4 regions of the Enterobacter sp. JBIWA008 genome follow, and region 1 is predicted to be linked to each of the others. Evidence: predicted binding sites of a transcription regulator. Region 1 holds the regulator's gene; each other region holds the start of a gene.
What was found. Region 1 encodes CRP, which controls carbon source genes, mostly activating them, when cyclic AMP is high. Its sites were predicted from a motif close to ATGTGANNNNNNTCACAT; they were not measured.
Positions count from the first base shown of each region.

Region 2: KGP24_RS08365 (maltoporin) is a predicted target of CRP. The motif match lies at 1,512-1,529, and genes of this name have one in related genera.
Region 3: udp (uridine phosphorylase) is a predicted target of CRP. The motif match lies at 1,216-1,233, and genes of this name have one in related genera.
Region 4: KGP24_RS15485 (CidA/LrgA family protein) is a predicted target of CRP. The motif match lies at 1,818-1,835, and genes of this name have one in related genera.

Region 1 covers NZ_CP074149.1:4,432,442-4,435,844, reverse strand. Annotated here, with positions in the region: gene KGP24_RS21610 (YccS/YhfK family putative transporter) at 1-1,902, opposite strand, end outside; gene crp (cAMP-activated global transcriptional regulator CRP) at 1,960-2,592, opposite strand; gene KGP24_RS21600 (OsmC family protein) at 2,976-3,308, shown strand; gene KGP24_RS21595 (phosphoribulokinase) at 3,375-3,403, opposite strand, start outside.
Region 2 covers NZ_CP074149.1:1,740,132-1,743,534, forward strand. Annotated here, with positions in the region: gene KGP24_RS08360 (PTS transporter subunit EIIB) at 1-51, shown strand, start outside; gene KGP24_RS08365 (maltoporin) at 156-1,421, opposite strand; gene KGP24_RS08370 (LacI family DNA-binding transcriptional regulator) at 1,691-2,767, shown strand; gene KGP24_RS08375 (magnesium transporter) at 2,810-3,403, opposite strand, start outside.
Region 3 covers NZ_CP074149.1:4,591,452-4,594,854, reverse strand. Annotated here, with positions in the region: gene metE (5-methyltetrahydropteroyltriglutamate--homocysteine S-methyltransferase) at 1-246, shown strand, start outside; gene KGP24_RS22290 (dienelactone hydrolase family protein) at 295-1,101, opposite strand; gene udp (uridine phosphorylase) at 1,357-2,118, shown strand; gene rmuC (DNA recombination protein RmuC) at 2,258-3,403, shown strand, end outside.
Region 4 covers NZ_CP074149.1:3,220,608-3,224,010, reverse strand. Annotated here, with positions in the region: gene cdd (cytidine deaminase) at 1-552, opposite strand, end outside; gene KGP24_RS15490 (CidB/LrgB family autolysis modulator) at 682-1,377, opposite strand; gene KGP24_RS15485 (CidA/LrgA family protein) at 1,374-1,769, opposite strand; gene KGP24_RS15480 (type 1 glutamine amidotransferase) at 1,960-2,664, opposite strand; gene KGP24_RS15475 (helix-turn-helix transcriptional regulator) at 2,724-3,403, shown strand, end outside.

The sequences.
Region 1 (3,403 bases):
CGACTCACCCGGCGCGTCATACTCCAGACGCTGTTGACACCTCTGCAACGCAATTTCACAAGACTGCAAATAGCGCTGCGCCAGATCCGGCGTCAGCATCGTGTGCTCGCGCGCCAGCGTGGTCATGGCGTTGATGTGTTCGACGATAAACTGGCTGTGCGTCACCCAGAGCTTCATATCTGCCAGATAGTGCGAGTTAAAGCCCGGCTCCTGCATCGCCTGGTTGAGCGAGTTAAACAGGGCGTTGTGCGCCTGGTTGACCTTCATTCGCTGCCAGGCCAGCGGCGTCGGTTGAGGATTGTCGCTGAGGATCAGCCTGATGGCCTCCTGATCCGCTTCCAGCGCGTCGTGGGCATTCTGGCGCAGCAGCCCGCTTTGCCACTGCGGCCACAGCCAGACCATGCCGCCAAAGGCAATCAGGCAGCCGATCAGGGTATCAATCAGCCTGGCGACAATAAACTGTTCGCCATTGAGCGTGAGTAGCTGCAGGGTGTATACCGCCGTTACCGTAAAGCCTACCATCGCCCAGCCGTAGTTTTTGCGGATAATCAGGTAGCTCACCAGCGTGATCGCCAGCATCCCTGCCAGGGTATAGCCTTCCGGCACGTGGAAGTGTAGCGTCACGCCCGCAATGATCAGCCCGGCCATCGTTCCCCCAGCTCGATGCAGAATGCGCACCCGCGTGGCGCCGTAGCCGTTCTGGGTGACAAACAGCACGGTCATTAAGATCCAGTACGGTTTCGGCAGATGCAGCGCCATGCCCATCAGGCTGGCGGTACTGAGCATAACGCTAATCCTGGCGGCGTTGCGCAGGGCGGACGATTTAAGAGACAGATAGCTTCTGAGCGCGGGCAATAACGGAAGACGTTTCTGCTTATCCGCCATCAGGTCGCGGGGATAAAGCGGGCGTTGCGTGCGCAGCACGCGAGCGATGCGGCTGAAGTGCCAGGCGGCAAAATGGCCGACCGGGTTATCCGGATGCTGACGGGCGATTTTCTCCAGCGCGCCCAGCTGCTTATCCATGTTAAAGCGCGTCGGGTAGCGGTGATAGAGAATATCATCGGCCAGCACGCGCAGGCGTGCGGACACGGTCTGGGCGTTCCAGCGGATCACCGCTTCGGCATGGCTGCGCTCGACCAGCTTTTGCACCTCCTGCGGGTGGTGCAGGCTAACGGAGATATGCTCCTGCAGATCCAGCCCGACCTGGAAGGTGCGCAGCAGCCGTTTGTACTCGTGGTTCTTGTTGGCGGCAAGCATATGCAGCTGTTGATAGCACTGGCTTATCAGATCCACCACCTTCTGCTGGCGCGTCAGCAGGGGCGGTAAGGATTTTTCCGGATCGGTATGCTGGGTGAGCAGGGTGTATTTGGCCTCGCAGTAATCCGCAAGCTGCACATAGAGCAGGCTCAGGGATTCACGCAGCGGCTGTTCGCGCCACAGCCAGAACCAGAACCAGTTGAACAGCCCGTACCACAGTGTCCCCAGGGCGTAGATCAGCAGCGGCTCCCACACCGGCATGTTCCCGGCGAGGCTCAACGTGAAGATGGCCGCAATCAGCGAAGCGGGAAGCAGGCGGGCGTGCAGCGAACTGATTTCTGCCGTGACGCCGAGGGTCATTGCCAGCACGGTCAGGATCAGCGGCAGCGGGATATCCCGGGCCAGTAAAAGCTGTACGGCGAGGCTGCAGCCGGCAAACAGGCAGCCACCGATAATCAGTCGTTTGAAAAAGCGCTTATGCGGCGTGTCCAGACCGGCGATGTTGCAGCAGGCGGGCACGAGGGAAAACAGCAGGCCTTGCTGAAGATGTCCGAGGATCAGGCCTATGGCCACAGGAAGACACAACACCAGCGTTTGTCGCAGTGCGTAGTTAACTTCCGGGTGATAGATCAGCCTGCGCCACATGGGGAGTAGAGACAAAAACGGCGTGACACCTTGCGATGGCACGCCGTTTAAGCGGAATTAACGCGTTCCGTAGACCACGATGGTTTTACCGTGGGCGGAGATCAGGTTTTGATCTTCCAGCATTTTCAGGATACGGCCCACTGTTTCGCGGGAGCAACCGACGATCTGACCAATTTCCTGACGGGTAATTTTAATTTGCATGCCGTCCGGGTGGGTCATTGCGTCTGGCTGTTTCGCCAGGTTCAGCAGGGTTTGTGCGATGCGGCCAGTCACGTCCAGGAAGGCGAGGTTGCCCACTTTCTCTGAGGTGACCTGGAGACGGCGCGCCATCTGGGAAGAAAGACGCATCAGGATATCAGGGTTAACCTGAATCAGCTGACGGAACTTCTTGTAAGAAATTTCAGCCACTTCACATGCTGTCTTTGCTCGAACCCAGGCGCTACGTTCCTGGCCTTCTTCAAACAGGCCCAGTTCACCGATGAAATCGCCCTGGTTCAGATAAGAAAGGATCATCTCTTTCCCTTCTTCATCTTTGATCAGCACTGCCACCGAGCCTTTAACGATGTAATACAACGTTTCCGCTTTTTCACCCTGGTGAATCAGCGTGCTCTTTGATGGGTACTTATGAATGTGGCAATGAGACAAGAACCATTCGAGAGTCGGGTCTGTTTGCGGTTTGCCAAGCACCATGCGCTGTTATCCTCTGTTATAAGCTGTCACCAGAGTCATCAGATGCATCCGGACTCTGGGGTTGCAATCGAATTCTTACCCATACCCTGGGAAGTCGGCTACCGTAACGTTTCGCAGCCAGTAAAGTTTGATGTCCTCTGCATACATGTGTAACGTCAATGTATTACTGTAGCATCCAGAGTGTTTTAGCATAGCTTTCGCCGCGTGTCTCCTGGTGTCTCGCTTCAGCATGATGCAGGTCGCCTTCCATTGCGAGAAATGTAACGCACGCGTAATCTGTCACCAAAAATGCAACGTTGGAGTTTAAGAATATGCAAGCGCGCGTGAAATGGGTTGAAGGTTTAACGTTCCTGGGCTAGTCCGCGTCAGGACACCAGATTTTGATGGACGGCAACTCCGGCGATAAAGCGCCAAGCCCAATGGAAATGGTGCTGATGGCGGCAGGTGGATGCAGCGCCATTGACGTGGTGTCGATTCTGCAAAAAGGTCGTCATGACGTGACGGATTGTGAGGTCAAACTCACGTCAGAGCGTCGCGAAGAGGCGCCACGCCTGTTCACCCATATTAACCTGCACTTTGTGGTCACCGGTAAAGAGCTGAAAGACGCGGCGGTCTCGCGTGCGGTGGACCTGTCTGCGGAGAAGTACTGCTCTGTGGCGTTAATGCTGGAGAAAGCGGTAAAAATCACGCATTCGTATGAAGTGATCGAGGGCTAATTAATGGGGCATCGTGCGTGTTGATGCCCTCACTCTAACCCTCTCCCACTGGGAGAGGGAACATGTTCACGCTATCTGCTTCCCTTCCATCAGTC
Region 2 (3,403 bases), 2.1 Mb from region 1:
AGGCAGTCTGATGCCTTACGTCAGCTATTAGATGAACACTTTAATCAGTAAATATAAAAAAGGGATAGCCAAAATAATGGCTATCCCTGAGCAGAGATATACGCTGCAATTAGCTGGAGATACAATAACGATTAACGCATTTTAAAAATGAAGGCTTACCACCAGGCTTCGACCTGCACGCCAAAGTTCCAGGTATTATTCGCGGTGCCGTCCTCGAAGGATTTCCCTTTTTCGGAATCATTCAGGTAAGAAGCAAACACGCGCAGTTCCGGACGCGACATAAAGTCAGGGCCATCGGCCAGCCCCAGGGCAATGGTGTATTTCTCGCCGCTCTGCTTGTAGTCAGACCCGTCGGTGTAGGTGTCTTTCTGGTAGAAACCACCCACTTCGCCAATCAGGCGGACATACTCGGTAAACTGGTACTGCGCGCGGCCGACAAGTGAAATCAGGCGGGATTTATCGGTATATTGCGTAGTATCGTCCGCCGAACCCCAGGTCAACACGTGGTTGAAAGAGAGCTTGTCGGTAATGGGAATTAAGCCGGTGTTAATCACGCGGTAGCCGCTGGCATCGTTCACATAGTTCCACATGTCGTACCAGCCGCCCCCCTGGGACACCATGTTCTGCGCCAGGCCTTTATTAGCGTACTGCAGCACCAGCTTGTTGTATCCGCCCAGCATGTCCTGGCTGATCTCGCCGGTCACCATCACGCCGTTGTCGGCCTCGTAAAGGCCGCCGTACTCTTTCTGTTTGTTGGTCGGGTTCGGCATGGCGTAATCAATACCCACTTCTGTCCATGCGCCCGCCCACGGTTTCCAGCCCGCATAGCGAAGATCGATATAGTTGATGTTTACGTCGTTATCACCGTCAACGCGGTAGTCCACGTCGTTGGCATCGCCGCGGATCCACGCCACGGAGACCGCACCGGGGCCGAGCGTATAGTTCTCAATACCTGCACCGGATCCCGAGATATTCCAGTATTTGGTGTCGATGATGTGCAGGTCGTGGCGCTGGTAATAGCGCTTCCCACCCCAGATAACCGCGTTGGGATCGCCCGGAATTAGCCCCTTGATCTGCAGGTTCAGCTGACGCAGGCCAAACTGGGCATCGTCGCCAAAGGTGGTTTCATTATCGTTTGAACCGTCAGACACCATGCTCACCATGCTGTCGAGATAAAAGCTTACGTCGTTCTTTTTGTAGACCTCAGAGCCCAGTTCCAGCTCACCGTAGGTATCGGCTTCGTTACCCAGACGGCCAATTTTGTTCTTCTGCCACTCCTCCATCCCACCATCCCGTGAGACGCCCACGCCGGAGCGAAGATAGCCATGAAAATCAATCGGTACCGAAGACGCGGCAAACAGCGATGGAGACGCTAACGCGGCAGCCAGCGCAACGGATACAGAGCGGATCGTCGTGTTCATTGTTACCCTCTTATTGTTTTGTAATACGTTCACAAATCCGCTGTCATAAAATGCCTAAACCTGTTTTCTGGCAATTACACGATCCTAAATGTGTGATTAACTGCAAATAAAATAGACTATTTTGTTACGAGTGATGAGCTGGTCCACAAATTGTGTCATTGTGAGCGTCATACTTTTTTGGTGCATTTTGCTCGCGAGATGAGGGTGGTAAGCGTTTTTTATCAGCGCCCCTGTTACAATCAGCGCATAACAACATAAGGAACCGGACCATGAAGTCGAAAAGCGCAACGTTAGAGGACGTCGCACGCCACGCGGGCGTCTCCTATCAGACCGTGTCCAGGGTGCTGAATAAATCTGCCAATGTATCCGAAGCCACGCGTCACAAGGTGGAGAAATCCATAGCGTTATTGCGGTATGTGCCGAATCGCCTGGCCCAGCAGCTGGTCGGCAAGCAGAGTCAGACCGTCGGGCTGGTGACTATTTCACTGGCTCTGCACGCGCCTTCCCAGGTGGCCGCAGCGGTAAAACGCTATGCGAACGTGGAGGGATACCAGGTGCTGATCTCGATGATCGATGAGAACGTCAACCAAAGCATTCAGGATTCTATCAACGAGCTGAAGTCCCAGCTGGTGAGCAAGGTGATCATTAACGTGCCGCTGGAGGCCGAAGAGGCGCAGAAAATCGCCACCGAAAACGACGATATCGTCTGTCTTTTCCTGGACGTCGACCCGTACAGTTCCGTGTTTAACGTTTCGTTTAACCCGGCGGACGGGACCCGCGCCAGCGTTAAATACCTTTACGAGCTGGGCCATCGCGACATCGCCCTGCTGGCGGGGCCGGAGTCCTCTGTGTCGGCACAGTTGAGGCTAAAAAGTTGGATCGAAACCCTGAAGGGTTACGGGCTGGAGCCCGCCTCGGTGATCCGCGGCAACTGGGATGCGCAGAGCGGGTATGCCGGCGCGCTGCAGATGCTGCGCGAAACGCCGCAGTTTTCCGCCGTGCTGGTGGCCAACGACCAGATGGCGCTGGGCGTACTAAGCGCCTTCCACCAGCAGCAGATTTCCATTCCGGGCGAGAAGTCGGTGATTGGCTACGATGATACCTACGAAAGCTCGTTCTTCTACCCGGCGCTGACGACGGTCTCACTGGATTTAGATCTGCAGGGTAAAGAGGCGGTGCGCCGCATTCTGGACAGCGGCGAAGAGAGTGCCCTGCGCATGTCCTCGATTTTACCTGCTCGTCTGGTGGTGCGACAGTCTACCGGGCCGAAAGGGGAGAAGGGAAAAAACCTCCAGGCGCTGGCCCAGCAGCTGCGCGAGATTGCGCATCAGCTGGGTGACGTGTAGCACAGTGAGCACCTCAATCACAGGAAAGAGGTGCTCGCAAGATTACTCCAGCCCCAGCGTATATTGCGCAATCTTGAAGTAGATAATCAGACCGGTGCCGTCGATAAGCGTCGCGATAAACGGCGCGGAGACGACCGCCGGGTCAATGCCGCAGCGCTTGAGCACCATCGGAATGACGGACGACACAATCGCACTCCACAGCGTAATGCACACCAGCGTCAGGCTGACGATAAGCGTAATTTCCAGCCCAATCCCCATCATCCAGGCGCGAATGCATCCGGCGATACCGAGCGTGGCGGCAATCATCAGCGAGGTGGTCATCTCTTTGCGCAGCACGCGGCCAACGTCGCGCAGACGCACTTCCCCCAGCGCCATGGCGCGCACCAGCGTGGAGGTGATCTGCGTCCCGCTGTTGCCGCCCGTGCCGATCAGCAGCGGAATAAAGAACGCCAGCGCGATGGCGGACTCCAGCGCCTCTTCAAAATGCTGAATGACCGAGCTGGTGTAGGCTTCCGCGACAAACAGCAGCAGCAGCCAGACGGAGCGTTTTTTCCACAGGCTGAAGGCGCTGGTTTCCAGATAGGGCTTTTCCAGCGGCAGCGTCGCCCCCTGAAGCTGAGCATCTTCGGTGACGTC
Region 3 (3,403 bases), 160 kb from region 1:
CTGCTGGAGTCGTTCGAAGAGTTTGAGTACCCGAATGAAATCGGGCCGGGCGTGTACGACATTCACTCCCCTAACGTGCCGAGCGTGGAGTGGATTGAAGCCCTGCTGAAAAAAGCGGCCCAGCGCATTCCGGCGGAGCGTCTGTGGGTGAACCCGGACTGCGGACTGAAAACCCGCGGCTGGCCGGAGACGCGCGCGGCGCTGGCGAACATGGTGAAGGCGGCGCAGAATTTGCGTCAGGCGTAGCGGTGCTGTATTGCCGGGTGGCACTAACGCTTACCCGGCATTTTGCTATTACGCCTTCTTACCGCCGTACTGGCTAAACCACGCCAGCATACGCTGCCAGCCATCTTTAGCCGATTCTGCGTGATAGCTCGGACGATAATCGGCGTTAAACGCATGCCCGGCATCCGGGTAGACCACAATCTCCGCCTTCGCATTTGCCGAACGCAGCGCATGGCGCATGGTGTCTACCGAATCCAGTGAAATACCGGTGTCCTGACCGCCGTAAAGCCCTAACACGGGGGCGTTTAACTCGGTTGCGATATCGACCGGATGTTTCGGTGAATTCAGCGTTTTATCACCCACCAGTTTGCCGTACCAGGCGACAGCGGCTTTAAGCTGCGGGTTATGCGCGGCATACAGCCAGCTAATGCGTCCACCCCAGCAGAAACCGGTGACCAGCAGACGATGCGGATCGCCCCCGTTGCGCGCCGCCCAGCTGGCGACGTGGTCGAGATCGGCCAGCACCTGCGCGTCCGGGACTTTGCTGACCAGGTTGCTGAGCAGTGTGGGAATATCGCTGTAGTCGTTCGGATCGCCCTGACGGAAGTAGAGCTCTGGGGCAACGGCCAGATACCCTTCCAGCGCCAGCCGGCGGCAGAGGTCGCGAATGTGTTCGTGAACACCAAATATCTCCTGAATCACAATCACGATGGGTAGCGGACCCTCTGCCGATTTTGGCCGCGCGTGATAAGCAGGCATATTCTCCCCCTGCGAGGGAATAGAGGTCTCACCTGCGGTAATTGCCGCTTCTGGCGTCGACACGATGGTTGAAGCATGGGGGGCCGCAGCAGGTGCAAAACCGGTTCTTTCAGTCATGGCATTCTCCGTACCAATCAGTTAGCGCAAAGGTAAATATAGACACCAGGTTAACAACTCACAGTGCCTTAAACGGTCTATCTTTTGTGCAGCACCTGACGATATAACTTGTTAATGTGATGTGAATCACTTTTTTATGGAAATTCAATGTAATCATTTTCATTCATGGTGAGGTACGTCACGAAATTATGCTTACTGCTTCTGTAAAGTACCGTTTTACTTCTTCTGACTAACCGACCCACAGAGGAGTCACCTATGTCTAAGTCTGATGTTTTTCATCTCGGCCTCACCAAAAACGATTTACAAGGGGCTACGCTCGCTATCGTCCCTGGCGATCCAGAGCGTGTGGAAAAGATCGCCGCGCTGATGGATAAGCCGGTTAAGCTGGCAGCCCATCGTGAATTCACCACCTGGCGCGCAGAGCTGGATGGTAAAGCCGTGATCGTGTGTTCTACCGGTATCGGTGGCCCGTCTACGTCTATCGCTGTTGAAGAGCTGGCACAGCTGGGCATTCGTACTTTCCTGCGTATCGGTACCACCGGTGCTATCCAGCCGCATATCAACGTAGGCGACGTGCTGGTCACGACCGCGTCCGTTCGTCTGGACGGCGCAAGCCTGCACTTTGCACCGATGGAATTCCCGGCAGTGGCTGATTTCGAATGCACCACCGCGCTGGTTGAAGCCGCGAAATCCGTGGGCGCAACCACCCACGTGGGCGTAACCGCCTCTTCAGACACCTTCTACCCGGGCCAGGAGCGTTACGACACCTTCTCAGGCCGCGTGGTAAGCCGTTTCAAAGGCTCAATGGAAGAGTGGCAGTCCATGGGCGTGATGAACTACGAAATGGAATCCGCAACGCTGCTGACCATGTGTGCAAGCCAGGGTCTGCGTGCCGGTATGGTGGCGGGCGTTATCGTCAACCGTACCCAGCAGGAGATCCCGAACGCCGAAACCATGAAGCAGACCGAAAGTCATGCAGTGAAAATCGTGGTGGAAGCAGCGCGTCGCCTGATCTAATCCTCTCTTCTGAAATCAAAGGCCGACGCGTTCGGCCTTTATTTTTTGCGTAGCGCCTCGCAGGAAAACCCTTTCAAACTGGACGTTTATACAGCACAATTCTATTTTGTGCGGGTAATACGTTGATGCAGGGGGCATTGTGGATATCTCAATCCTGATTTACGCGGTGATTGCGCTGGTGGGCTTAGGGATTGGCTGGCTGATTTCCAGCTACCAGCATGCACAGCAGAAGGCCGACCAGCTGGCCGAGCGAGAAGAGATGGTCGCCGATTTAAGCGCGACAAAACAGCAGCTTGCTCTGAGCGAACACTGGCGCGACGAGTGCGAATTACTTAACAACGAGCTGCGTAACCTGCGCGACATTAACACCTCGCTGGAGGCCGATCTCCGCGAAGTCACTACCCGCCTTGAATCCACCCAGCTGCATGCGGAAGACAAAATCCGCCAGATGATCAACAGCGAGCAGCGTCTCAGCGAACAGTTTGAGAACCTCGCCAACCGAATTTTCGAACACAGCAACCGCCGCGTTGACGAACAGAACCGCCAGAGCCTGAACAGCCTGCTGACGCCGCTGCGTGAACAGCTGGACGGTTTTCGCCGTCAGGTGCAGGACAGCTTTGGTCAGGAAGCCCGCGAGCGGCACACGTTGGCGCATGAGATTCGCAATCTCCAGCAGCTGAATGCGCAAATGGCGCAGGAAGCGGTCAACCTGACCCGTGCGCTGAAAGGGGATAACAAAACCCAGGGCAACTGGGGAGAAGTGGTGCTGACCCGCGTCCTGGAAGCCTCTGGTCTGCGCGAAGGATACGAATACGAAACGCAGGTGAGTATCGAAAACGATGCCCGCTCTCGCATGCAGCCGGATGTGATTGTGCGGCTGCCGCAGGGTAAAGATGTAGTGATCGACGCCAAAATGACGCTGGTGGCGTATGAACGCTACTTTAATGCGGACGATGACTACACGCGCGAATCCGCGCTGCAGGAGCACATTGCCTCCGTGCGTAATCATATTCGCCTGCTCGGCAGAAAAGACTACCAGCAGCTGCCGGGTCTCCGCTCCCTGGATTATGTCCTGATGTTTATCCCGGTTGAACCCGCGTTTCTGCTGGCACTCGACAGACAGCCCGAACTGATAACGGAAGCGCTCAAAAATAATATTATGCTGGTCAGCCCCACCACGCTGCTGGTGGCGTTACGCACCATTGCGAACCTCTGGCGCTACGAGCACCAGAGCCGCAACGCGCAGCAGATTGCCGACCGCGCCAGCAAGCTGTACGACAAAATG
Region 4 (3,403 bases), 1.2 Mb from region 1:
GTAACCGTGGTCCTGATCGTCCATCAGCAGCGTTTTGATCTCCAGATCTTTCGGCCCAAACGCGTCAGGCAGATAATCCCCCAGCGTGTGCGGCGCGCGGCCCGGCAGGTTGATGCGCAGCTGCAGTCCGCTGTTCAGCTCGTTCATAAACTGACGGCAGTGGCCGCAGGGGGTGTAGTTAACGGTAATGGCGCTCAGGGCTTTTTCACCGCGCAGCCAGGCGTGGCTGATGGCGCTCTGCTCGGCGTGAACGGTTTGCTGCATGGTCGCGCCCAGAAACTCCATATTGCCGCCGAAGTACCAGGTGCCGCTGACGCCGCGGGCAATCGCCCCGACGTTAAAGTGGGAGAGATCGGCCCGCGCGCAGGCGGCAGCCAGAGGAAGCAGTGCGAAAGCCAGCGCATCTTCGTCCAGTCCCGCTGCTTGTTTCAGCATCGTGACCTGCTCCGCGGTCAGCAGGGCGGGGAAGTGTGCATCTGCCAGAACGGGAGCAAGGGCTGACTGCAAATTCTCTGCAAGCTGGGCGAAAGCAGCTTGAAAACGTGGGTGCATGGCGTTTGCCTCATAAAGGTTAATGGATCGGTAGTTTACGGAGCCGTCAGGGCTTTATATGTGATCCACTTCTCATTATGTATGCAACTTATGAAATCAAAATGAAATTTGCGCGACGCATCGCAAATTTTAGCCCATCACCGCCAGAATCAGCGGGAAAATGAACGGGGCCAGCAGGGAGGTGATAATCCCGCAGATCACCAGCGCCAGCGAGCTAAATGCCCCTTCCTGATAATCCAGCTCCGCACAGCGGGCAGTGCCCAGCGCGTGGGAGGCGGTGCCCATCGACAGTCCCCGTGCCGCCTTAGTATGAATACGCATCGCGTTCAGCAGGGTGTGACCAAACACCGCGCCGAGAATACCGACGAAAATAACGCACATCGCGCTGATGGCCGGAATACCGCCGAGGCTGCCACCGACCGCCATCGCGATAGGCGTGGTCACCGATTTAGGCAGGATAGAGGCGGCAATCTGCGGGGAGGCCCCCATCAGCAGAGCCACCGACGTGCCGGTGATCATCGCCACCAGGCTGCCCACAAAACAGATGGTAATGATGGATTTCCAGCGGGCGCGGATCTGGTGAAGCTGCTCATATAAAGGAAAGGCAAGCGCGACAACGGCGGGCTGCAGCAGGTCGTTTAAAATTTTGCTGCCCGCAAAGTAGCGTTCATAAGGAATGCCGGTGAGCAGCAGGAATGGAATGATCACCACCATTGCCACCAGCAGCGGGTTCAGCAACGGCATTTTGAAGCGTGCGGCAAGTTTACGTGCGGCGAAGAACACCACCAGGGTTAACGGCAGCGACCACCAGATATTGGCTATCATTTCTTTGTTTTCTCCCCAATCACGTTACGTTCGCCATGCACCAGATGCGAACTCCAGCTCACCACCAGGAAAACCACCAGCGTGCTGACCGCGCAGGAGACCACAATCGGGCCGAACTGGGCCTTGAGCAAATCAAAATACTGCATGACGCCGACGCCGATAGGCACGAAAAGCAGCGCCATATAGCGAATGAGGACGAAGCAGCCGGGATTGACCCATTTTGCAGGCAGGATTTGCAGCGCCAGCAAAACGAAGAGGATCAGCATGCCGATAATGCTGCCGGGAATGGTGATGGGCAGCAGCGACGCGATGAAAATCCCGGCATACAGGCAGGCGTAAATCAGGACGAATGCGCGCAGATATTGCCAGATAATGTTCAATGATTTGCTCATGGAGTTAGTCCTTGCTGAAACGCATTCATCATACAATTAAACCTAAAAATGTGCCACGGATCACATCATGAAATTTGAGCATACCAGACATTCCAGAATGGAACGTCCGGCATCGCCTTACAGGGGCAGGCTACAGTTTAGAGGAAAGGGAGTGAGGTGGCGAAGTGACGCGCCAGAGATTGCATCAGCGTCAGGCGGTCAGTTTATCGAGAAAAGAAAACAACGCCTGATTCATTTCGCGATAATCATGCGAGCGAAGTTTTTCCGCCGTTTCGACAAAACGGAATTCAGCCGCGCGGCGGAGGTCGTTGTGCGAATGCTCAATCAGCAGCTCTACGACCTCCGGCGTCAGTTCCATATGGCACTGAAAACCGTAAACCCGTTCGCCGTATTGCACGATCTGTCGGGGACAGCCCTCGCTGTAAGCGAGAACCTTAGCCTGTGGCGTCAGCCCTGGCATGTCGTTATGCCAGTGACCGACGTTCAGCTCGTGGCCAAAATCCTTAAATAGCGGGTTCGCCTTGCCTGCATCCGTGAGCCTGACGGTAAATTTGCCGATCTCTTTTTCCGGGCTATGGCAAAACGCTGCGCCCAGCGCTTCACCGATAAGCTGCGAGCCCAGACAAACGCCTATCACCGTTTTACCCGCCTCTATTGCGCGGCCGATTAGTCGCATTTCCGCCTGCGCATCAAACCAGGGGCACTCCTCAAGCGTGGTGGCGGGTGACTGCGGGCCTCCCATGATGATAAGCAGGTCCATGCTCTCCAGATCCTCGGGTAACGGATCGCCCTGATAAACTCTGGTGTAGCTCAAATTACAGCCGCGATTTTTCCCCCAGATTTCATAGGCGCCTGGCGCTTCGAAATGTTCATGAATGATAAAATGAATGTGCATTGCGTCTCTCTCCGGTTACGTGTACAAGCAGCATCATAAGAGGAAGGGAGGAATGTGAAATGCCAACCGTTATCGATAAAACGCCAATTCACGACGATGACATCGGATGGTCCAGAGGGGCAATTAGCTATACGCGCGGCGAAGTGGATCCACCTCATCGGCATTCACAGGGGCAGCTTTTGTTTGCCATCAAAGGGGTGATGCTGGTCGAAACCGGCAGTAAGCGCTGGGTCATACCGCCGCAGCGCGCGCTGTGGATCCCTCCCTTTCAGGAACACACCTACAGCGTGTTATCCGCAACTGAGCTCCGTGCGGTGTGGTTTAGCCCCACGCTGATATCGCAATGCGAGCCTTTTAAGCGGAAAGAAGAGGTTCACGTGATTATGGCGACAGCATTGTTCAAAGAGCTGATCGCCGGGCTGTTCAGCGCGGAATACCGGCCAGCCAGTCAGCGCAGCATGGCCGTTTTGCTGCTCGATATCCTCAGCGAGGCGCAACAGATTTCGGCCGAACTGCCGATGCCCGTGGATGAGCGCTTATATCGCGTTGCCTGTGACATCATTGCCAACAATCACTGGGATGTTCCTATGGAAAGGCTGGCGGAACAGGCCGCCATGTCTGAACGCACATTTTCACGTGCGTTTATCAAAGATACCGGCTTTAGCTTCCGGGCCTGGCGACAGCGTGCCAGGATTTGTGCCTCGCTGGACCTGCTCGCCAACGGATACTCGGTTAAACA